3 regions of the Sphaerisporangium krabiense genome follow, and region 2 is predicted to be linked to each of the others. Evidence: riboswitches for the same ligand, from Rfam matches in the RefSeq annotation. Region 2 holds a riboswitch; each other region holds the start of a gene.

Region 1 (7,178 bases), 3.4 Mb from region 2:
CGCGCCTACCGGATGCCGGAGGCGATCGGCGCCGCCGAGATCGCGCTGGCGGCCCTGGTGCTCATCGAGGGCCGGCTCGCCGACGCCGAGCGCCTCTACGGGGAGGCCACCGAACGCATGGAACGCGCCGGATCGGTGCACGCCGGCTTCATCGGCCTCGCGCGGGCGGCGATCTGGCTGAACGACGGCACGCTCGGCGACCACCTGGACGACGTGCGCGCTCTCCACGAGGCGTTCGGCCCGATGGTCGCCGACCTGCTCGCGCTCGCCCTCCACGCCGCCGGCCGCGGCGACGAGGCACGCCGGGCCCGCACGTCACCGAGCCCGATCCGGCCCGACTTCTTCTTCACCTTCCTGACCACCCTGCGCGCCATGGCCGTCATCGCCCTGAACGACACCGGCGCCGCCGAGGAGTGCTACGCGGCCCTGCTCCCCCATCGCGACGGTCCTCCGGCCGGCGCCACCAGCCTGTCGCTGGCCGTGCGCCCGGTCGCCCACACGCTCGGCGAGCTGGCGCTGCTGCTCGGCCGCGACGACGAGGCCGCCGCCCACTTCGCCAGGGCCGCCGCCATCGCCGACCGCTGGAACGCGCCCCACTGGGCCGCCGAGGCCCGGTCGCGAACGACCACGGTGCCGCGAGTGATCGTTACCGGTCACCGCGCTAGCGGAGGGCCTTGAGGTAGCGGCGCATGCGGCGGCTGGCGCGGTAGCCCGCGCGCAGGACGTTCGGGGGCAGTTCGACGCGCAGCCGGGCGCGGCGGCGCGAGGCGGCGTGGGCGGGGCCGTCCAGGAGCGGCCTGACCGGGGGCAGGCCGGTGGTGCGGGCCTGCTCCACCAGGGCGTCCAGGCGGGCGATCCAGTCGCTCGCGGCGCGGTCGTGGAAGTAGTTGGCGTCGCACCAGGCCGCCGTGGGCCGCCGGAACCCGCCGCGCGCCAGGTCCTCCAGGGTGCCGAGGCAGCCGCTGCCCTCGAACACCAGGTTGATCATCTCGGCGCTGACCCCGAAGTCGGACAGCACCAGCAGCGGGACCTCGCCCGCGATGGCCTCCAGGGCGGCCGTGGAGCTGACCGTGACGAAGCCCGCCGCCTCGGCCAGGTGCTCGTGCATCGGCCCCACGGCGAACCGCACCGCCCCCGGCCGCACCGCGCCCGCGGCCTCCAGGGACGCCCACAGGCTCTCGTAGTGGTAGCGCTCGTTGTGGGTCTGGCGCTCGGTGGTGAGGGCGCGCAGCTTGACCACCACGTCCAGGTCGGGGCGCGCGGCGGCCAGGTCGTTCAGGGCGAGCAGGACGCTCTCGCGGTCCTCGCGGCGCTTGGGCACCTTGGCCTGCGTCGCGAACACCACCCGCCGCCCGGCCGGCGTGACCGGGTCCTCGGCGAGGGAGGCGGCCAGGGAGGGCGCCGCGTCCAGGGGAACGGGGTGGGCTGGGGTGGCGGCCTTCAGGAGCCCGTCGAGGTAGGGCAGGCGGGCCAGGGCCGTGACGCCGGCCGCGCCGAGGTCCTTGCCGATGCGGCCGAACTCCTCGACCTCGTGCCCGCTGTGGACCACGAACAGGTCGCAGCCGCCGCGGAACATCCACGCCTTCTCGGTGGCGGGGATCGAGATGCCCGGCAGGCCGGACACGAACACCGGCCGCGGGCTGAGGTCGTCCAGCACGTCGCTGACCAGGACGTCCACGACGGGACCCGTGCAGGCGACGAGGATGGCATCGGGCCTGAGCCGCTCGGCGAGCCGCCGGACGGCCCGCGCCGAGACCACCGCGGGAGGCTCGCCGCCGGCCGCGCGCGTGCCGCTGACGGCCGCCGCGATCTGGGCGGGCGAGGGGACGATCGGGGTGCGCACGACGGCGAGCGTCGAGGACCACCCCTCCGGCAACTGGTCGAGCAGGCCCGCCGCCCACTTGAGGTAGGAATCGGAATCGGCCACGGCGAGAACCCGGCTCAAGGAGCAGCCCTTTCGTGCGCGAACATCTGGAGGTGTGATCGGAGGGAGACCGACGCGGAGGGCGTCCACCAGTCGTCGGGGACGTCCACCGTCTCGACGGGGACGCCGCGTGCCGACAACAGGACGCGCAGGGACGTCACCGCCGTGGACGGAAGGCTGAGGACGCGCTGCCCCGGACGCAGGTCGCGCAGGGTCATCTCGACGGGGACGCCGCCGTCGTACACGGTCACGCCGGGGTGGTCGCGGACGGCGGCGAGGTCGCCGGGGTCCTCGCGGCGGTGCGGGTAGTAGGCGAGCGGGCCCTTCAGGGCGAACAGCCAGGACAGGTACCGGTCGCGGTGGATCAGCCCGTTGCGCACCAGCGAGGTGCCGAGCACGACGGTGTCCTCGCGGGGACGGGGGTGCCGGGCGGCGGGCTGGGAGCGCAGCCAGGCGAAGTCGTGGGTGATCAGCTCGGCGCCGAGGCGGCGCACGGCGGCGGCCAGGCCGGCGGGGACGGGCAGCGCGGTGAAGACGGTGAGACGCCCGGCGCGGGCGGCGGCCCGCAGGCGCAGCGCGGCGGCCAGGCCGAGGGCGCGCCGCGACGGGGTGGCCTGGACGCGGGCGCGCAGCAGGGACGTGCCGGCGCGGGAGGTGAGCTGCTCGAGGACGCGGATGGTGGCGAGGCCGTCGTCCACCAGCACGATGCGCGACGGCAGGGCGGTGAGCGAGGTGAGCTGCACGCGGCCGGAGAAGGCGTCCCCGAGCACCCAGGCGGCGCGGCGTCCCGGCCGGGGCATGCGGCCGGAGGCGGTCTCGATGGCGAGTCCCGGCGGCAGGTCGAGCGAGGTGAGCTCGGTGCGCGTGACACGCAGGGCCGGGAGCTTGGCGCGGGTGACCACGCGCATCTCCGGTCCCGCCACTCCGGCGTGCCGCGCTTCGACCGCGCAGAGCAGCTGGAGGGGTGACTCCACCCAGGCGACGGCCGACCCCTGCTCCCGCACGCGGCTTCGACCGTTCCTCTCCACGCCGGGGATTGACGCTTTCACGACGCAAGCAAGGTAGCCGCGTGACGCGACGCGTGAGGTAACAACCGGTGAACACGGTCTTACGGCCGCTGGACCAGGTCCAGATCAACGGACGCGGGACCGTGCGCGTGGCGCCACAGGGGCCTCATACGACAGGAAACGGCCGAACCGCCCGGCCGGTGCCGAACCCGTCCTCGGAGCCCCTTCGGGGGGTGAATCACCTCCGTTCCCGGCTTCGGGGGTCACACGCGCGGGGGCGGCCGGGAGGCGTCCCCGCCCTTCCGTCATAGGCGACGCCGGGCCGTCCGGCAACCCCCTCGGGACGTTCGCCGGGGCCTTGACAATCCGATGGCCGCCCCGCCCGGATATCCATTTCCTGCCACCGTGTCTCGCAGGTCACATCAGTCCCAGAGCGCTCGGCGGCCGGCGCCTGATCCGTACGATGGGCGGATCGTCGCAGGTAAAGAGCGGGTCGTGCGCGGCCCACGATCACCGGCCCCGCGCTGCTTGGCGTCCCGGATCCCCGATCCAGACCAGAGATTTGTCCTGTTTGCATCTGTTTGTCCGATGTATTACGGTGGGTGGACTCCTGGCGGGGGAACGTCCGGATCGGACGGCCTCTTCATGCCGTGGAGCTTGCATAGCGCGGCCGGTCCTCTGGGAGATCCCTCTCCCCCCGGCGCGCGCACCGCCGAGTCCGCCCTGTGCGGAGCCGGGGACCCACTTATCTCCCCGGGGTGAATCGGGGCGCCATTCCCACGGACGCTCCGTAGGGCGAACTTCCACGCCCGAACCCGTCAGCTAACCCGGTAGGCGGCCGTGGAAGGAGTCTCCACTTGTCCATGTTCGACAACTTCGACAAGTTCGTACATCGGCTTCAGGATGCCCCGAAGAACCACCTCAAGGCCTACGCGCTGGCCGGCCTGGTCGCCGCCCAGCTCGTGACGGGCGCCGCCTTCGCCGCCAACGCCGACACCGGGCCCGGGGGCACCGGCGTCGCCAAGGTCGCCGGCAACGAGGCCGCCCACCTGGCCGAGGGCCTCCACGCGCCCTCCGGGGCACGGCACGTCTCGGCGCAGCAGCTCCTGACGCTGGCCGAGAGCCAGGTCGGCATCAGCGAGAACGCCTACGGCGGCGGCACCAAGTTCCACAGCTGGTACATGGAGAGCCCGCGGGCCCGCGAGACCGTCGCCCGCGACGGCGGCACGATCGGCGCCTACGCCAACGCGCCCTGGTGCGACATGTTCGTCTCCTGGGTCGGCGAGCAGCTCGGCATGCAGGACACCATGGGCTCGGACGCCTACACCGTCGCGCACGCCAAGTGGTTCGCCCAGCAGGGCCGCTACGGCGAGACCCCGAGGCCCGGCGCGGTCGCGTTCTTCGCCTGGAACGGCACCAAGAGCGTCGACGCGATCGAGCACGTCGGCTTCGTCGTCAAGGACAACGGCGACGGCACCATCAAGACCATCGAGGGCAACACGGGCAACGGCAAGGTCGAGGTCCGCACCCGCTCGACCGGTTCGGTCGCCGGGTACGGCTACCCGAACTACGCCGCCTGAGCCCCCGGCCGCCCGCGCGGCGGCCCCCAGGACCACCAGCGGCGCGCCCCGCCTCCCCGCGAGCGCCCGTCCTCCCCGGCCGTACGGCCCGGCGTTTCCCGCTTCGCCGGGCCGTACGGCCTTTTTCACCACGAGCTATGGGAGCGCTCCCAGAAACTCCGGGAAGCGCGTGCGGCCCGGCGCATAACCCGGCGTAACAGTTATGTTTCAGCGTATTGACGGCGGCGTTGCGGATCGGCGACCCTTCGTGGGAGCGCTCCCAAACCTCGCCCACGAGGCCGCTCGTGGGACCACGGACGAGGTTCCAGCCACATCGCGGGGCCCGACCGCCGGGGCCGGCCCTCGATGCACCTCCCACTGACGGGCAACCACCGAGAGGGGTCCGGAAATGAACCACAAGGCGCGCCGCGGCGGGAAGCTCGCCGCCGCGATGACGATGGCCGCCGCGCTCGGCGTCACCGCCGCCTGCTCCTCCGGCGGCACCGCCGCCGAGGGCACCTCGTCGGCCGCGCCGGCGGAGAAGATCACGCTGACGCTGCAGACCTTCGGCGGCGGCACCAACTTCGGCTACAAGGCCGCCGTCGAGAAGTGGAACGCCGAGCACCCGGGCGTCCAGGTCAAGTACACCAACCTCACCGACAGCTTCGAGAACGTCTACTGGCCCCAGATGCTCCAGTGGCTCCAGTCGGGCACCGGCGCCGGCGACGTCGTGGGCATCGACGAGGGCGGCATGGGCCTGGCCAAGGCGCGCCCGCAGTTCTTCACCGACCTCGGCCAGTACGGGCTGGACTCCCGCAAGGCCGACTTCCCCGCCTGGAAGTGGGAGAACGGCCTCACCGCCGACGGCAGGCTCTTCGCCCTCGGCACCGACGTCGGCGGCATGAGCATCTGCTACCGCACCGACCTGTTCGAGAAGGCCGGGCTGCCCACCGGCCGCGACGAGGTCTCCAAGCTGTGGAGCGGCGGCTGGGACGCCTTCATCAAGGCCGGCCAGGACTTCCAGGCGAAGGTCAAGGACACCAAGTTCGTGGACAGCGTCAACACCATCTACAACGTGGTGCTGTCGCAGGAGGCCGCCAAGAACGGCAACGTCACCTACTTCGACCGCGACCAGAAGCTCATCGCCGGCACCAACCCGGCGGTGAAGACGGCCTTCGACCTCACCCAGAAGATCAGCCAGGCCGGGCTGACGGCCAAGCTGCAGAACTTCACCGACCCCTGGAACACCGGCTTCGTGAAGTCGCAGTTCGCCACCCTCGGCTGCCCCGGCTGGATGCTCGGCGTCGTCTCCGGCACCGCGGGCGACGAGTTCAAGGGCAAGTGGGACGTCGCCACCGTCCCGGGCGGCGGCGGCAACTGGGGCGGCTCCTGGCTCGCCGTGCCGAAGCAGTCCAAGCACCCCAAGGAGGCCGCCGAGCTGGCCAGTTACCTGACCGGTCCCGAGGCCCAGCTCATGGCGTTCAAGGAGGGCGGCAACCTGCCGAGCACGCTGGCCGCGCAGGACGACCCCGCGCTGCAGAGCGCGACCAACCCCTACTTCAACGACGCGCCGCTCGGCAAGATCTTCGGACCGTCCATCAAGTCGCTCCAGCCGACGTTCCTCGGTGAGCGGCACGCGCAGGTCAAGCGCGAGGTGGAGCAGGTCATCACCGGCATGGACCAGGGCTCGGTGCCGTACGCCGAGGCCTGGGACAAGTTCGTCGCCGCGGGTGAGAAGGCGGCGCGCTGACCGCCGCCCCCGCCACCGGCTCCGCCCATCGACCGTCACCGACGAACGAAGGAGTCCAGGGCTCCCCCGCCCGGCCACGGAACCCGCGGCCGGGCGGGGCCCCGCACCGCCGATGAGCGTCAACACCCAAACCCGGCGGGCGGGCCCGGCGCCGCCCGAGCCCCGCCCGCGCGCCCCGCGCCTCACCTGGTCCAGGTTCGACGTCAAGGCCGCCCCCTACCTGCTGATCTCGCCGTACTTCCTGCTCTTCGCGGTCTTCGGCCTGTTCCCGCTGGTGTTCACGCTGTGGGTCTCGCTGCGGGACTACGGCCTGGCCGGCGGGGAGGCGACCTTCACCGGGCTGGACAACTACGCCGCGCTGCTGTCCGACGCCGACTTCTGGAACGCGGTGGTCAACACGGTCGGCATCTTCGCGCTCGCCACGGTCCCGCAGCTCCTGCTGGCGCTGCTGCTGGCCAACGCGCTCAACAAGCGGCTGCGCGGACGGCTGCTGCTGCGCCTCGGCGTGCTGGTGCCGCTGGTCACCTCGGTGGTGGCCGTGGCCATCGTCTTCACCCAGCTCTACGGCCGCGACTACGGCATGGTCAACTGGCTGCTCGACGTGCTCGGCCTGGACCGGCACATCGACTGGCAGAGCGCCCGGTGGTCGTCCTGGACGGCGATCGCCACCATGGTGGACTGGCGGTGGACCGGCTACAACGCGATCATCTACCTGGCCGCCATGCAGACCATCCCGCGCCAGCTCTACGAGGCGGCGGCGATCGACGGGGCCTCGGGCCGCCGGCAGTTCTGGAGCATCACGCTGCCGATGATCCGGCCCACGGTCCTGTTCACGGTCTTCGTGTCCACGATCGGCGGCCTCACCCTGTTCGCCGAGCCGGTCATGTTCGCCGGCAACCGCATGGACGGCGGCACCACCGGCCAGTTCCAGACGATCG
Region 2 (7,178 bases):
ATATCCGGGCCCGCCGCATCCGCATGCTAGCCCCGACCGGTGACCGCTCTATACACCAGACGTTCCCCGAGAGCAGGGCGTTCACGCTCCATCCAACTACTGTTGGGGGGCTACGTGTTCCCACTACGCCGGAAGCGAACGACGTTTAACACCACGGATATCCGTGGACCCCTGGAGCACGTGCCGGACGATCACTCTCAGGTAAACGCGATCATGCGGCCATGGCGGTGATTGGCCGTCACCGCCACAGCCGACTGATCGCAAACACCGTCAGTGTGCCGCTTCGTACTGCTCCACCACGGAGGAGGCAATACGGCCGCGCTCACTCACGGAGATGCCGTGGGCCTTGGCCCAGGCCCGGATCTCCGAACTCTTTTCCCTCGAAGGCCGCTGCCCGCCGCCACGCTTACGGCCCCGTGCCGGTGCGGCCTCGGCCTTACGGGCACCGGACACGAAAGCGGACAGCGCGTCGCGCAGCTTCTTGGCGTTGTCGTCGCTCAGGTCTATCTCGTAGGCGGAGCCATCAATCGCGAAGGAGACAGTCTGATTGGCCTCGCCGCCATCGAGGTCGTCGATGAGTATCTTCTGGATCTGCGTGGCCATCTGGCAATCCTTTCGCAGAGCATTGTTCGATTCGCCAGCTAAACATATACCCACAAACCCTTGTTGACAATTCAAGAGCCGTGTCGATTGAAGGGAAGGCGGACCGGGCCCCCACGGGGTCAGCCGGAAGGCTCGGACTTCTCCTGAGGTTCCGCCGCCTCCCGCCGGCCCGCGCCTTCGGAACGCATCAGCTTGACGACGGCTGCGATGACCACCGCAGCGACCACGCCGGGCGGTATCAAGGCGGACAATACATCGCTCATTGATCCTCGCTCCACGCGGGGGGCGGGCATTCACCTGTCCCCTACGCTAATTGTCACACGGTGCCCCGTGGTCCTGTACCACGGTCGCCTGATCGGGGAGTCAGGATCCGACTCTATCCCCACAGGAGGTCAGGGCAGGTTGCGGGGCGGCGCCCAAAGCCCTCCGAAGGACCGTTCCAGGGCTTTCCCGATCTCGTCAGCCGTCTTACCGGATGTCCGCGTAATGACGATCCCCTGAAAACAGGGACGCGGCGCCCGCGGTACGCCCGCCCACGCCGAAAATGCCGATCCCATCGGGCCTCCATGACGACAACGGCGCCCGCGGGCGTACCGCGCGGCACCGGAGGCGGTGGCTTGTCCGTTCTTTAGCACCACGACCGCGTGGGCGAAGTGAGACCGGCCATCCGGGCATGGGAATGTGGCGGAGAAGCGCCGCCACGCGGAAGTCGGCGGGGTGCTTCGCGGCGCCGCGGAATCGTGCGGGCGCCGCCGCCGATCCCGGCAAGACGGATCTTCATCACCTTCTTCCCCGAGCCGGGCGGCCCGTGGAATGCGACGCATAGTCGTAGGCGGTATACGCGCCGAACGCATTGGCGCCGTCGCGGGACGCGCGGGCGCGATCGGTTCCGCCTTTGCCGGCGGGGGAATCGCGGGAGAGAAGTAAGGCCGGCGGGCGTCAGGGCCGGCTGCGGGAGGGCACGAACCTTCCTTGGAACCCTTGGAAGCCTTGGGACCCTTGCAACATGGTCCCGGACGGGCCGCGCGGCGAGCCGCCGCGCCTTTGCGCTACGGAGGCGGGCGGCGTGGCGACACCCGCGGGAGGGGAAACGGGCCTTCGGGTACGGGGATGGCCGCACGAGAAGCCCTGAGGGGCTCCGTGCGCCTCTTGAGGGGATAAGGGCGGCATGTTGGGGTGACCGGCCGGCGGGGACGGTTCTGCGGTCATCTCATCGCCTTTCGCGGCAAGCGAAGGTGGTTCTGGTTCGTGCAAGGTCCTATCGCACATACAGGTCTGTCCGTTACCGATTCGCCAAGCTCGGCATCACGATTCGGGGACGACGGCCGTACCCCGCGCTCCGGCGGCACTGCCCCGAAGGTCTCCGGACATGCGTCGGGGCCGGAGGACGCGCCTCCGGCCCCGGACGTGACCCGCTTGCCGGGCCTTACTTGACCTTGATGACGATCGTGTTCGCGACCTTGTCGTGCAGGCACTGCTGCAGCGGCTTGTCCCAGAACTGCCACAGGACGTTCACGAGGGCGAAGATGCTGGCGAGCCAGCCGACGACGGGGATCCACCGGATGAGCTGCGGGCCCATCATGACGACCGCCCGCTTGCCGACGACGTCGGTGGCGAGCCGCGAGTCCACCGCGCCGCCGACCGGGACGACCTTGATGCCCATGGCGATCTTGCCGAGCGTCTGGCCGCGCTGCTTCAGCATGAGGAACTCGTACGCCACGTAGGCGACGCCGATGAGGAGCGCGCTCACCAGGGAGGCGACGAACACGCCGCTCTCCACGACCGAGAGGCCCGTGGAGGGATCCATCGACGCGCTGGTGACCAGGATCGCGGTGACGATGGCGCTGAGGATGAACGTGGGGATCGCCAGGATCACGCCGTCGATGAGGCGGGCGACGAGCCGCTGCCACCACTCGGCCAGAGGAGCCGGCGCGCCCGGGGGAACCGCGCCCGCCACGCCGTAAGGCTGCTGGTAGCCGCCGGGGGTCTGCGGGTACCCCGCCTGACCGTACCCCGGGGCGGAGTAGCCGGGCTGCTGGCCGTAACCGGGCTGGGCGTACTGCGCCTGCTGGCCGTAACCCTGCTCGCCGTAACCCTGCTGCCCGTACTGGCCCTGCTGCCCGTAATCCTGGCCCTGCTGGCCGTACTGGGACTGCTGGCCGTAACCCTGCTGACCCTGCTGGCCTTGCTGACCCTGCTGCCCGTACTGGGACTGCTGGCCATAGCCCTGCTCGCCATAACTCTGCTGCCCGTACTGGGCCTGCTGCCCGTAATCCTGGCCCTGCTGGCCGTACTGGGACTGCTGGCCGTAACCCTGCTGACCCTGCTGGCCTTGCTGACCCTGCTGCCCGTACTGGGACTGCTGGCCATAGCCCTGCTGCTGGCCGTATCCCTGGTCGCCGTAGCCCTGCTGGCCGGACTGACCGTACGACGCCTGCTGCTGGTCATAACCCTGCTGGTCATAGCCCTGCTGGCCGTAGCCCGAGCTCGCCTGGGACTGGCCGTACCCCTGCTGCCCGTAACCCTGCTGCTGGCCGTACTGCTGGCCAGAGCCCTGCTGCTGGCCGTATCCCTGGTCGCCATAGCCCTGCTGGCCCTGGCCGTACTGCGACTGCCCGTAGCCCTGCTGGCCATAGGACTGCTGGCCGTACTGGTTGGACTGGCTGGACTGGTTGGGGTGTTCCGATGTCGGCTGGGGACGGTGGACGACCGTCACCTCCGGATCGGCGCCGGGGAGCGACCGATCTGCGTTGTGCTGCCCATACGGGGAGCCGGAGGACGCGTTGCCCCCCGGCTCATCGCGTGGGTACGGCGGCTGTCCGGTGCTCACCGTGTCACCTCACTTCGGCTTCGCATGCGACATATGTCAGACACGCATGCTGTGGTGTTGCCCAACGTAGCGACAGCGGCATCAACAGTCACCTTTCCATCAGGTCACCACGCTGGTCAGAGCGTGGGACCAAATGGAGAAGCATGCGCGTGTTGCCGAGGGTGTTGGGCTTGACATGTTCAAGATCGAGAAATTCGGCTACGCCCTCATCGTAGGAGTCGAGCAACTCGGCGTACACCTCAGGAGAGACCGGAGTGCCCTGGATCGGGATGAACCCATGCTTGGCGAAGAAATCCACCTCGAAGGTCAGGCAGAACACCCGCCGCAAGCCGAGTTCGCGCGCCCCCTCGATGAGCGCGGAGACGATCATATGCCCGATGCCCAGGCCGCGGCAGGAGTCGTCGACCGCGACGGTGCGGATCTCGGCGAGATCCTCCCAGAGGACGTGGAGGGCGCCGCAGCCCACCACCACGCCGTCCCGCTCGGCCACCCAGAACTCCTGGACGTCCTCATAAAGGGTGACGGTCGACTTGCGCAGCAGACGGGGGCCGTCGCCGGAATAGGCGTCGACCAGACGCCTGATCCGCCGGACGTCGGGCGTGCGGGCGCGTCGCACCACGAGCGTGCCGCCGGACGGCACGAACTCCACGACCTGCTCCATGAAGCGCCAGCGTATCCGGCCCGGCGAGCGGCCCGCCTGCCGTGCCGTCCCACAGCCGCGCATAACGGGCCGTCCGAAACCGGGGGCGTGTGCGCACGCGGGTGACCCCAGGTGAGGTTGCGCACACTTGGTGCCCATGGGATCCACCTGGGCATCGTTTGAGGTTCCGCACAGTCGCCCACCTGCGGGCGCCGACGCCAAGACACGGCCGAAGAGCCGTAAACGCACGGTAAAGTGGGTCGGTCAGCCGTCCGGGCGTGATCGTCCTGTGACGGCTCAGTTGTGAAAGCTCAACAGAATCCGCAGTTCTGGTTGAGCAGGAACCCGCGCTGCACTAGTGTCCAGCGTCGATGCCGGTCATCGCCCCCGCGGTGGCCGCGCCGCCTAATCCCGGCCGCGTCCCCGTGCGGCAGGGAGCCGGGGACCCAACCGGCGCGCGGGCCGAGCCCACGCGAGCCGTCGTTCCTGGGGTGAATCCGAGAGGGAGGCATGGAGGTTCTCCATGATCGCGAACTCGGTAGGGCTGCTCCGGCCCGAACCCGTCAGCTAACCCGGTAAGCGGCCGAGGAGAGGAGCTTGTTGGTGCAGCCTAGGCGCACGCCTGGAAAGAGCGCGGGCAGGCACGCCCGCCCCCGCGAACACACGACGCGTGCCCGGCTCGCCGGCGCGATGCCCCGGCGGCTGACACGCCGCATCGCGCTCATCGCCACCGCCCTGACGGTGCTCACCTTCGGCACCCCGCTCGTGGCGGCCACCGCCGAGCCCAAGCCGAGCCTCAGCCAGCTCAAGAAGCAGGTCGAGGACCTGTACGACCAGATCGAGTCGCTCACCGAGCAGTACAACGGCCAGAAGGAGCGGCTCAAGCAGGCCCAGCGCTCGGCGGACCTGGCCAAGAAGACGCTCACCAAGAGCCAGACCGACCTCGAGGAGAAGCGCCGCAGGGCGGGCCTGCTCGCCCAGGACGCCTACATGACGGGCGGGGTGGGCTCCTCCCTGGCGCTGGCCATGTCCGGCGATCCTGACGGCTATCTGGACCGCGCGGCGACCACCTACGCCCTGCAGATGCAGCAGGGTGAGGAGGTCGCGCAGATCACCAAGGCCATGGAGATCGCCGAGCGTGCGAAGGCGAGCGCCAAGGCGCGCGAGGTCGAGGTCAAGAAGCTGGTCACCAGCCTGTCCACCCAGCGCGACAAGATCCGCGGGCTGATCGCCAAGACCGAGAGCTCGCTGTTCAAGCGCGCCCTCGCGCAGACCGGTCAGTCGGGCGGCAGGGCGACCCGCATCGACATCCCGATCCCGGGGACCGGCAAGGCCGCCGAGGCCACCAAGTGGGCGCTGACCCAGCAGCTCAGGCCGTACGTCTGGGGCGCCGCGGGCCCGAGCACCTTCGACTGCTCCGGCCTGGTGATGTGGGCCTACCAGAAGGTGGGCATCAGCCTGCCGCACTACACCGGCGACCAGTGGACCGCGGGCACCCACGTCTCGCGCGAGGATATGCGCCCGGGTGACCTGGTCTTCTTCTACAGCGACCTGCACCACGTCGGCATCTACATCGGAGGCGGCATGATGGTGCACGCCCCGCGCACAGGTGACGTGGTGAGGGTCGCCCCGCTCGGCAACCGTCCGTTCGCCGGGGCCGTGCGCATCGCCGACTGACACGGCGACGGCGCGGGAAGTGGCGGGCGGGCCGGGGGCGCCGGGGGCTAGATCAGCCGCCGGCGCGCCGCCCAGGCCACGGCCTCGATGGCGGTGGCCACGCCGATGCGGTCGCAGATGCCCCGGAGGCGGCGCCGGACCGTCCTGCCGCTCACGTCCAGCCGCCGGCCGACACGGTCGACGGTGACGCCCTTGGCCAGTTCGGCGAGCAAGAGAAGATCATCATCGCTCAATCCCACGCCGTCTGATCCCGGGTGAATGTCATTCCCTCGGGAAACCAGATCCGGATACGCCATCGGGTGTCCTCCCCCACGACGAACTCGGCAACATACTCGAATGCTTCTAGCCCGCCCGTCAGGAACGGTAAACGCCACGTTCAAAGGTCGTCAAGCACCGGCCCCGCATAGTCGTTACCACCACGATTGACATACCAGTGCATATGTGAACTACTCATGACATGTTCGCGAACCCATAGCCGGAGGTCGACCCGCAAAACGATCTTGGACGGCACCGGCGCCGGGACGCGGCGAGGGCCCCGCGGCGCTGGTCCGTGGCAGGTCGGCGGGCAGGACACGCCGGATCACCCCACGCCGGGCATATAAGATCAACGCCTCTCCAGCCATAATTCCGCGTGAAATCACAGGTCCTTTCCCACCTTTTTCGGCTGGACACGGAGGCGTGCGCGCGGTGTCACGGGGGTCATTCCCCTCTGGGTCACCGGCGGCGTAATCGGCCCGCGACCCTGGGGCGCGGCTTCGATATCGATCTCCACCAGGCGGCCGATCATCACGCGCACGTCATCGGCGCGCCGCGAACGGGCGGGTCTTCGTTATCGGCGCGCGACCGACCGAAAGCATCGTCGACGCGTCGAATCCCGGGAGGCACGGCGCCCCGGGCCGGGGCGCCCGGCCGGAACGTCAGTTGGTGTTGCGGTTGTAGATCAGCCGCAGGCCGATGAGCGTCAGCCACGGCTCGTGGACGTCGATCGAGCGGGCCTCGTCCACGACCGGCGAGGCGAGCGACCCGGTGGCCACCACCGTGACGTCGTCGGGGTCGGTGGCCAGCTCGGGGGCCATGCGCTCGACGATGCCGTCCACCTGGCCGGCGAAGCCGTAGATGATGCCGGCCTGCAGGGCCTCGACGGTGTTCTTGGCGATCACCGAGCGGGGGCGCACCAGTTCCACCTTGTGCAGCTGCGCGCCCGCCGCGGCCAGGGCGTCCACGGAGATGTCGATCCCGGGGGCGGTGACGGACCCGACGTACTCGCCCTTGGCCGAAACCGCGTCGAAGGACGTCGCGGTGCCGAAGTCGACGATCACGCAGGGCCCGCCGTAGAGGGTGATGGCGGCGAGCGCGTTGACGATGCGGTCGCTGCCGACCTCCTTGGGGTTGTCCATGCGCACGGGGACCCCGGTGCGCACGCCCGGC
Region 3 (7,178 bases), 2.8 Mb from region 2:
CCGCCGCGGCGCCGAGCCCGCCGACCAGCGTGCCGTACAGCACGTCGTCCTCGCGGGCGTGGCCGAGCTCGTGCGCGACCACCAGCACGACCTCCTTCTCCGGAGCCCGCAGCAGCGTGTCGTAGACGACGACCCGCCGGGTCGCACCGAAGCCGGAGACGTAGGCGTTGAGCGCGCTGGTCCGGCGGGAGGCGTCGGCGACCAGGACGTCACGGACGGGGACGCCGTCGCGGCCGGCCATGGCGATCAGCTCGGCGCGCAGCGGCCCGCGCGGCAGCGGCTTGAAGTCGCTGAACAGCGGCTCCACGACCACGGGGTAGGCGAACGAGGCGGCGACGGTGAGGACGAAGGCCCCCGCGGCGGCGGGGATCCACCAGCGGGCCGGCAGCCGGCGGGCCAGCCAGACGACCGCGAGGATCATCACGGCGACCAGCACGGTCTGCACGGCGAAGCTCTTCAGCCGGTCGGCCGACCACCCCGCCCAGCCCTGCGTGGACAGCCCGTACGCGCGCAGCCGGGTCTCGTACCACATGCCGAACGGCCACTTGAGCAGCAGCGTCACCGCGGACAGCAGCAGCACCCCGGCCAGGGCCCGCAGCCACCACGGCCCCCTGAGCCTGCCCACCGCCCACGCCCCCACCGGGGTGAGGACCAGCGCGCCCGCCACCAGCAGCGTCACGGCCAGCGAGAGGTAGGACGGCGGGCTGACGGCGGCGTCGAAGGCGGCGGCCCGGGAGATCTGCGCGGGGGTGAAGTCGCGGGCGGGGTCGGCCGGCACGGCGGGGGCGCCGCCCAAGGGGTCCCAGGGGGTCGTCAGCGCGACGACGGCGGCCATGACCGCGCCGAGCGCCACGAGCGCGACGCCCGCCGCCCGGGCTCCGCCGCCCGCCCGCCCGCCGGGGCGGGTCTCCTCGGTCAGCTCCGCCACCGATACCAGCCTTTCCTGCGTGCCGCGCGGTCACGACGGCCCCGGGCGCGCGTGCGGCGGGCGGTCACGACAGCTCCGCCACCACGTAGGCGCGCCAGGCGGCGGTGAACCGCTCCGCGCTCACTCCGAGCACGCGGGGAAGCGCGCCCGGCGCGCCGCCCCCGCTGAACTCACGGTAGAGGGCGACGAGGGCGCGCTCACCGTAACGGGCCACGACATACCGGCAGGCGAGCCACGCCTCCTCGTACGCCTGCGCCAGGCGCGGGGACTCCGGCGCGAAGGCCTGCGGGCCCGGCAGCGCGATCGGGCGCCGGCCCGCGCGCACCTCGGCGGCCAGCTCGGCGGCGGCCGCCGGCGCGGGGATGCCCGAGTCCAGGTAGCCGACGTAGTCGGCGAAGCCTTCCATGAGCCACTTGGGCGTGCGGGCGTCCGTGGCCGCGCCGGTGGCGAGGTGGGTGAGCTCGTGGGCCAGGACGACGTCGCGCCCGGCGTCGCTGAGCCGCGCGTACGCGCCCGGCTCGACGATCACGTGGTCCACGGCCGCGACCGCGGCGAGCCCGCGCACCGAGGCCGGCGCGGCGAGCGCGGCGGCCTGCGCGGTCGTGCCGGGCAGCAGCACCAGCGGGCGCACCGGCCCGGCCAGCCGCGCCACGACGCGGGCGGCACGGTCGGCCCTGCGGGCCAGATCGGCCGCCTCGGCGGCGCCCGTCCGTGCCGCACCGACCACGACGGAGCGCTCGCCGATGACGATCCTCGCGCCCGCCCAGACGTCCGGGCGCTCGGCCACCGCGGCCCGCGCGAGCCTTCCCGGGTCGGCGGTGGCGGCCCGGGGGACGGCCGGCGCGCCGGAGAGCGCCGCTGACGCCCCGGGCGCGGCCGGGAGGGCGTCCCAGAGCGCCGGAGCCGCCGCCGGCGCGCTCAGGGCCGCCAGCAGGCCCGCGAGTGAGGCCCCCAGCCGGACGACGCGCATGCGGGCAATCTACCGGGCGGCCCGCCCCGCCAACGCGGCCCGGGACGGGCAGGGGCGGCGGGCGCCGGGAACGTGAAGGCCCCGTCCGCCCGCGAGGGGTGAGGGTGGACGGGGCCTTCACGGCCTGGTGCGCTCAGCGCGGGGGCGTCCGCGGGGAGACGGCCGCGCGGAGGCGCCTGCCGGGACCGGTCACGCGCCGGGGCGGACGGCTCCGACGAAGCTGCCCTTGCGGTAACCGTTGAGCTTGTCGATCCGCACCCGCGCGCCGCTGTGCGGGGAGTGGATCATCTTGCCGTGGCCCACGTACATGCCGACGTGGCCGAGCCCGCGGAAGAACATCAGGTCGCCCGGCTTGAGGTTCTTCCACGCGACCTTCTTGCGCACCGAGCGGTACTGCGCGCCGGTGACGCGGGGCAGCTTGACGCCGGCCTTGCGCCAGGAGTACAGGACGAGACCCGAGCAGTCGAACGCGCCGGGGCCGGCGGCGCCCCAGCGGTAGGGGTCGCCGATCTGCCGCTTGGCGACGGCCACGGCGGTGCGCGCCTTGACGCGCTGCCGCGCGGCCCTGGTCAGCTTGGTCTTCTTGGCCTTCTTGGTCTTGGAGGTCTTCGCGGCCGTGGAGCCCGTGGTGGTCGCCGCCGCCTCGCTCTCGGGAGCCGCGGCGGGTTCCGCCGTGGCGACCGGGGGAACGACGGGGGTGACCGGCGTGGCGGCGTGCGCCGCCGGGACCTGCAGGGCCGCCAGGGCGACGGAGGCCGACACGGTGAGGACGGCGCCGCCGAAGGAGAACCTGGCGATTCGGGGCAGGCGGGGGCTAGGGGTGGTGCTGGACAGGATCGCTCCTAGGATCTTCCACTTACGCCTACCGGGTTAGCTGACGGATTCGGGCAGGGAAGCAGCCCTACGGCGCGCGAGGCGCCGATTCACCCCCGACCTCCCGGGTGGAAGGTCAATTGGGTCCCCGGCTCCGTGCTCCTTGCCGCACGGATTCGGCAGGCCGCCGAGGGGTGGGTTCCTTGTCGGGTCCCCGGTTTCGCCGGCATGCGCCGGCGACGACGGCCGAATGGATGGGTGGTGCGTCGGCCGATCTTGCGGATCGGCCCTCGTTCGCGACGGCATGGCGTTGCTCGCCGCGGCCCAGAAGCTACACAGATTGCGAAATTCCAGCAAAGGGTGGGTCAGCACAACGTAGATCATTACGACTGATCACTAACCGATAACGCCTGGATATCAATGCCCTCTGTTACCCGAATGTGATTCCTCTCACATGCGTGGAAACAGGGCCCGACCTTCGTCACATCCGTCACATCCGTCCCACCAGTTCTTGATCTTGACGGGCCGGATCGGCGGTTGCGGGCCTCTCCAGAGATGTCAATACGCAAGAGGTCTTTAGCAATGGCTCTTGCGCAAGGAGTGTTGCCCATGCCAGCGTGGGACCCATGGAGAACGAGAACGTCCGGCAGATCACCGACTCCCGCGTGCTGGCCGCCCTGGCACACCCCCTGCGGCGCCGCCTCATGGACGCGCTCAAGGTCTACGGGCCCTGCACCGCCAGCATGCTGGCCGACCACACCGGGCAGGCCGTGGCCAACGTCAGCCACCACCTGCGCGTCCTCGCCTCGGGAGAGCTGGTCGAGGAGGCCCCCGAGCTGGCCCGCGACCGGCGCGAGCGCTGGTGGCGCCTGGTGTCGGCGTCGCTCCGGTGGTCCACCCGCGACTTCGAGTCCGACCCCGCCTCGGCCGCCGTGGCCGGCGCCGCCGAGTCGATCAACCTGGACCACCACGTGGGCATCGTCCGCGCCTACTACGCCATGACCGAGGACGAGCGCGCGGCCTGGGAGAACGCGCCCTTCTCCGCCGACAAGTGGCTGCGGCTGACGCCCGCCGAGCTCGCCGAGCTGAGCGGGGAGGTCATCGCCCTGTTCGAGCGCTGGGCGGCCCGTGACGTCCCCGACGACGGCGCCCGGCGGGACCCGGTGTTCCTGTTCGCCTTCGGCGTCCCGGGGCGGCCATGAACGCCCTGGAGGCGCGATCCCCGCAGCCGGGCCCCTCCGGCCGCTCCCCCGCGCGCCGCGGCGTCGGGGGCCTGCTGCGCGAGCGCGACTTCCGCCTGCTGTGGATCGGCGAGACCTCCAGCGCGTTCGGCAGCTCGGTGACCAGCGTCGCGATGCCCCTGGTGGCCGTCACCGTGCTGCACGCCGACGCCCTGGCCGTGGGCGTGCTGACCGCCGCGGCCTGGCTGCCCTGGCTGCTCATCGGCCTGCCCGCGGGCGCCTGGGTCGACCGGCTGCCCCGGCGCCCGGTCATGCTGGCCTGCGACGTGGTGTCGGCGCTGGCGTTCTGCAGCGTCCCGGTGGCCGCGTGGCTGGGCGTGCTCACCATCGGCCACCTGATGGCCGCGGCCCTGGTCGCCGGCGCCGCCAAGGTGTTCTTCCAGACGGCCTACCAGGTCCTGCTGCCCTCGGTGGTCGCCACGGCCGACCTGCGGGAGGGCAACGCCAAGCTCCAGGGCGGCGAGTCGGCCGCCCAGGTCGCGGGCCCGGGCGCGGGCGGCCTGGCCGCCCAGGCGTTCGGCGCGGTCGCCGGCCTGCTCGCCGACGCGGCCACCTTCGTGATCTCCGCGGTCTGCCTGCTCGCGATGCGGGCGCGCGAGGCGGCCGCCCCGGTGCGCGAGACGGCCACGCTGCGCCGGCAGATCGGCGAGGGCATGCGGTTCGTCCTGCGCGACCCCTACCTGCGGGTCCTGACCCTGTTCGGGGCCATGTCGAACCTGTTCCTCGTCGGCTACCAGGCCATCCTCGTGGTCTTCCTGGTGCGCGACGTCGGTGTGAGCGCCGGGACGGCGGGCGGCCTGATCGCCGCCACCAGCGTCGGCGGCGTCGCGGGCGCCGCCCTGGCCACCTGGATCTCCCGCCGCCTCGGCAGCGCCAGGGCCCTGATCGTCTGCGAGGTGGCGTGCACGCCGTTCGGGCTGCTGCTCCCCGCCGCGCGTCCCGGGCCGTGGCTGGCCCTAGGGGTCGCGGGCGCCCTGATGGTGGTCGCGGGCGTCGTGGCGGGAAATGTGATCAAAGGCGCGTTCCGGCAGGCGTACTGCCCGCGCCATCTGCTCGGCCGGGTTTCGGTCACGATGCAGTTCGTCAACCTGGGCACGATTCCGGTCGGCGCCGTGGCCGCCGGGGCGCTCGGCGACGCGCTCGGCGTGCGCCCCGCCATGTGGGTCGCGATGGCGGGAGTGGCCCTGAGCGGCCTCATTCTGTTCGCGGGGCCGTTGCGGCGCGACCGCGACCTGCCTACGGCACCCGCCGCCGAGGCGTGAGAAACCGGCCCGTTCCAGGACCGGAACGGGCCGCGCGGCCCGAGTCACAGGGACGTCCGGACGCCCGATCAAGAGTGCTCATTTCTTATCAAATGTCACCATGACCGCACGACCGTTCAACGAATCCGCGCCCGCGACCCCGGGAATGCCGAGCACCCCTAAGCCGCATAATTTGGCTTATATCGGGATATTCTGCGGGTTAAACCGAATTACCGGCCAGAATATTAGTCTTACCGTGAGGTGCGTCCGCTGCACGGCGGCAAGGCGTCGTCAATAGGAAACTATGCCGGATTTCCGTATCCCGGCGATCCGGCGCCGAGAACGGCGCCGCCGGGGATCGTGTCCCGCGTCAGGGACGCACGGCGGCGAAGATGCCCCGGTACGACGACAGCGGGACGACGCTCACCACGGTGCCCGTGCGCGGCGCGTGCACCATCTTGCCGTCGCCCGCGTACATCCCGACGTGGCCGAGGCCCGAGGCGAACAGCAGGTCGCCCGGCTGGAGCGCGCTGAGCGGCACCCGCCGCGAGGCGCCCCAGTTGTACTGCTGGGCGGCGGTGCGCGGCAGCGTGACGCCCGCGGCCCGCCAGGCCATCAGCGTGAGACCCGAGCAGTCGAAGCCGTCGGGACCGGTGCCGCCGTACCGGTACGGCTTGCCGACCTGCGCGAAGGCGTACTGCAGCGCCGCCCGCGCGTTGCCGGACGCCGGACCGGTGTACTTGATGCCCGGGCTGTTGGGGTTGCCGGGGTTGTAGGCGTTGAGCCTGCGCAGCAGGCGCTCCTGCTCCCCGACGAGCTTCTCGACGTCCTTCTTCTGGCGCTTGAGCTCGTTCAGCAGCTCGATCGCCTTGTCGTAGGACTTCTTGGCGTCGTCGCGCTCGCCCTGGAGCGACGCGATCGCCTGCTCGTAGGCGGCGAGCTTGCGCGCCCGGTCCGCCGACATCTGGTCGACGGAGGCGAGCCCGCTCAGCAGCGCGTCCGGATCGCCCTGGGTGATCAGGCTCGGCCAGGACAGCATGTCGCCGGACTGGTAGGTGCTCACGGCCATCGACACCAGGCCCGCGCGCAGGCCGTCGATCCTGCCGAGCTGCTCCTTGAGACGCCCGTTGACCTTGTTGTAGTCCTTGCGGGCCTTCTTCCAGCGCTCGCCGGCGTCGTTGTACTTGTCCACGACGAGATCGGCGCGCTCGTTGAGCTTGGCCAGCCTGGCCTTGGCCTGGGCGACCGTCGGCTTCGGCTCGGCGCCGGCCCCGCCCGCCTGCGTCACCAAGACGGCGGCGATCAGACCTGTGAGGACAGGAATCCGCCCGACTCCTCGGATGCCACGCGCGAGCACTGGGACGCCAGCCCCCTCATGTGAGACAAGTGAGACAGGGCGTGATCCTACAGAAAAGCCGCAGATACCTGCACCTTTTCTGATGATTTCTTGGCGCCGCCGCGAACCCGGCCGGTGAGAGGCCGTCCCGAGCCCGGAAAAGCGCCGGTCAGGCGCGGCCGAGGCGGCGCAGCAGCAGCGTGGACGGCACGGGCCTGGCGCCCATGCGGCGCACGGATTCGGCCACCTCGCGGTCGGAGGAGACCACGGCCACGGCGCGCCCGGGCGGCTCGGCGCGCACGAGCTGCCGTATGAGGTCGTCGGCGATCTCGCCGGGCGCGCTGAACAGCACGCGCACCCCGCGCGGCGCGGAGACCTGCACCGGGCCGTTCAGCTCCGCGCCGTCGAAGGCGCACGTCACCTCGACGCGCGTCTGCGCCGCCAGCCCGCCGAGGCCCGTCAGCAGCCGCGACCGCTGGTCCAGCAGGGTGAGCGTGGGATAGCCGGTCTTGGTGACGTTGTAGCCGTCCACGATCAAGTGGAGCTGCGGGATCGCGAGGAGCTGGTCGAGCAGCGCGGGGTCGTCGTCGGACAGCGCGCGGGCGGGCACGGCCCTGACCGAGGGACGGCCGGGAGCGACGGCGCTCAC

The links. Region 2 has a riboswitch for cyclic di-AMP ahead of BJ981_RS12365 (C40 family peptidase). Riboswitches for the same ligand answer to the same signal wherever they lie in the genome.
Region 1: another riboswitch for cyclic di-AMP. It lies ahead of BJ981_RS27145 (CHAP domain-containing protein); the one in region 2 lies ahead of BJ981_RS12365 (C40 family peptidase).
Region 3: another riboswitch for cyclic di-AMP. It lies ahead of BJ981_RS24345 (C40 family peptidase); the one in region 2 lies ahead of BJ981_RS12365 (C40 family peptidase).

What each region holds. Positions count from the first base shown of each region.
Region 1 covers NZ_JACHBR010000001.1:6,190,832-6,198,009, reverse strand. The annotation lists gene BJ981_RS27160 (ATP-binding protein) at 1-678, shown strand, start outside; gene BJ981_RS27155 (DUF6716 putative glycosyltransferase) at 662-1,927, opposite strand; gene BJ981_RS27150 (hypothetical protein) at 1,942-2,928, opposite strand; cyclic di-AMP (ydaO/yuaA leader) riboswitch at 3,632-3,783, shown strand; gene BJ981_RS27145 (CHAP domain-containing protein) at 3,795-4,511, shown strand; gene BJ981_RS27140 (ABC transporter substrate-binding protein) at 4,900-6,240, shown strand; gene BJ981_RS27135 (carbohydrate ABC transporter permease) at 6,353-7,178, shown strand, end outside.
Region 2 covers NZ_JACHBR010000001.1:2,767,326-2,774,503, reverse strand. The annotation lists gene BJ981_RS12385 (histone-like nucleoid-structuring protein Lsr2) at 271-603, opposite strand; gene BJ981_RS12380 (hypothetical protein) at 723-866, opposite strand; gene BJ981_RS39110 (RDD family protein) at 2,030-3,319, opposite strand; gene BJ981_RS12370 (amino-acid N-acetyltransferase) at 3,522-4,094, opposite strand; cyclic di-AMP (ydaO/yuaA leader) riboswitch at 4,477-4,671, shown strand; gene BJ981_RS12365 (C40 family peptidase) at 4,677-5,750, shown strand; gene BJ981_RS12360 (helix-turn-helix domain-containing protein) at 5,798-5,962, opposite strand; gene BJ981_RS12355 (type III pantothenate kinase) at 6,668-7,178, opposite strand, start outside.
Region 3 covers NZ_JACHBR010000001.1:5,545,456-5,552,633, reverse strand. The annotation lists gene BJ981_RS24355 (M48 family metallopeptidase) at 1-928, opposite strand, end outside; gene BJ981_RS24350 (peptidase MA family metallohydrolase) at 993-1,898, opposite strand; gene BJ981_RS24345 (C40 family peptidase) at 2,088-2,660, opposite strand; cyclic di-AMP (ydaO/yuaA leader) riboswitch at 2,743-2,903, opposite strand; gene BJ981_RS24340 (ArsR/SmtB family transcription factor) at 3,338-3,913, shown strand; gene BJ981_RS24335 (MFS transporter) at 3,910-5,214, shown strand; gene BJ981_RS24330 (C40 family peptidase) at 5,564-6,481, opposite strand; gene BJ981_RS24325 (NYN domain-containing protein) at 6,699-7,178, opposite strand, start outside.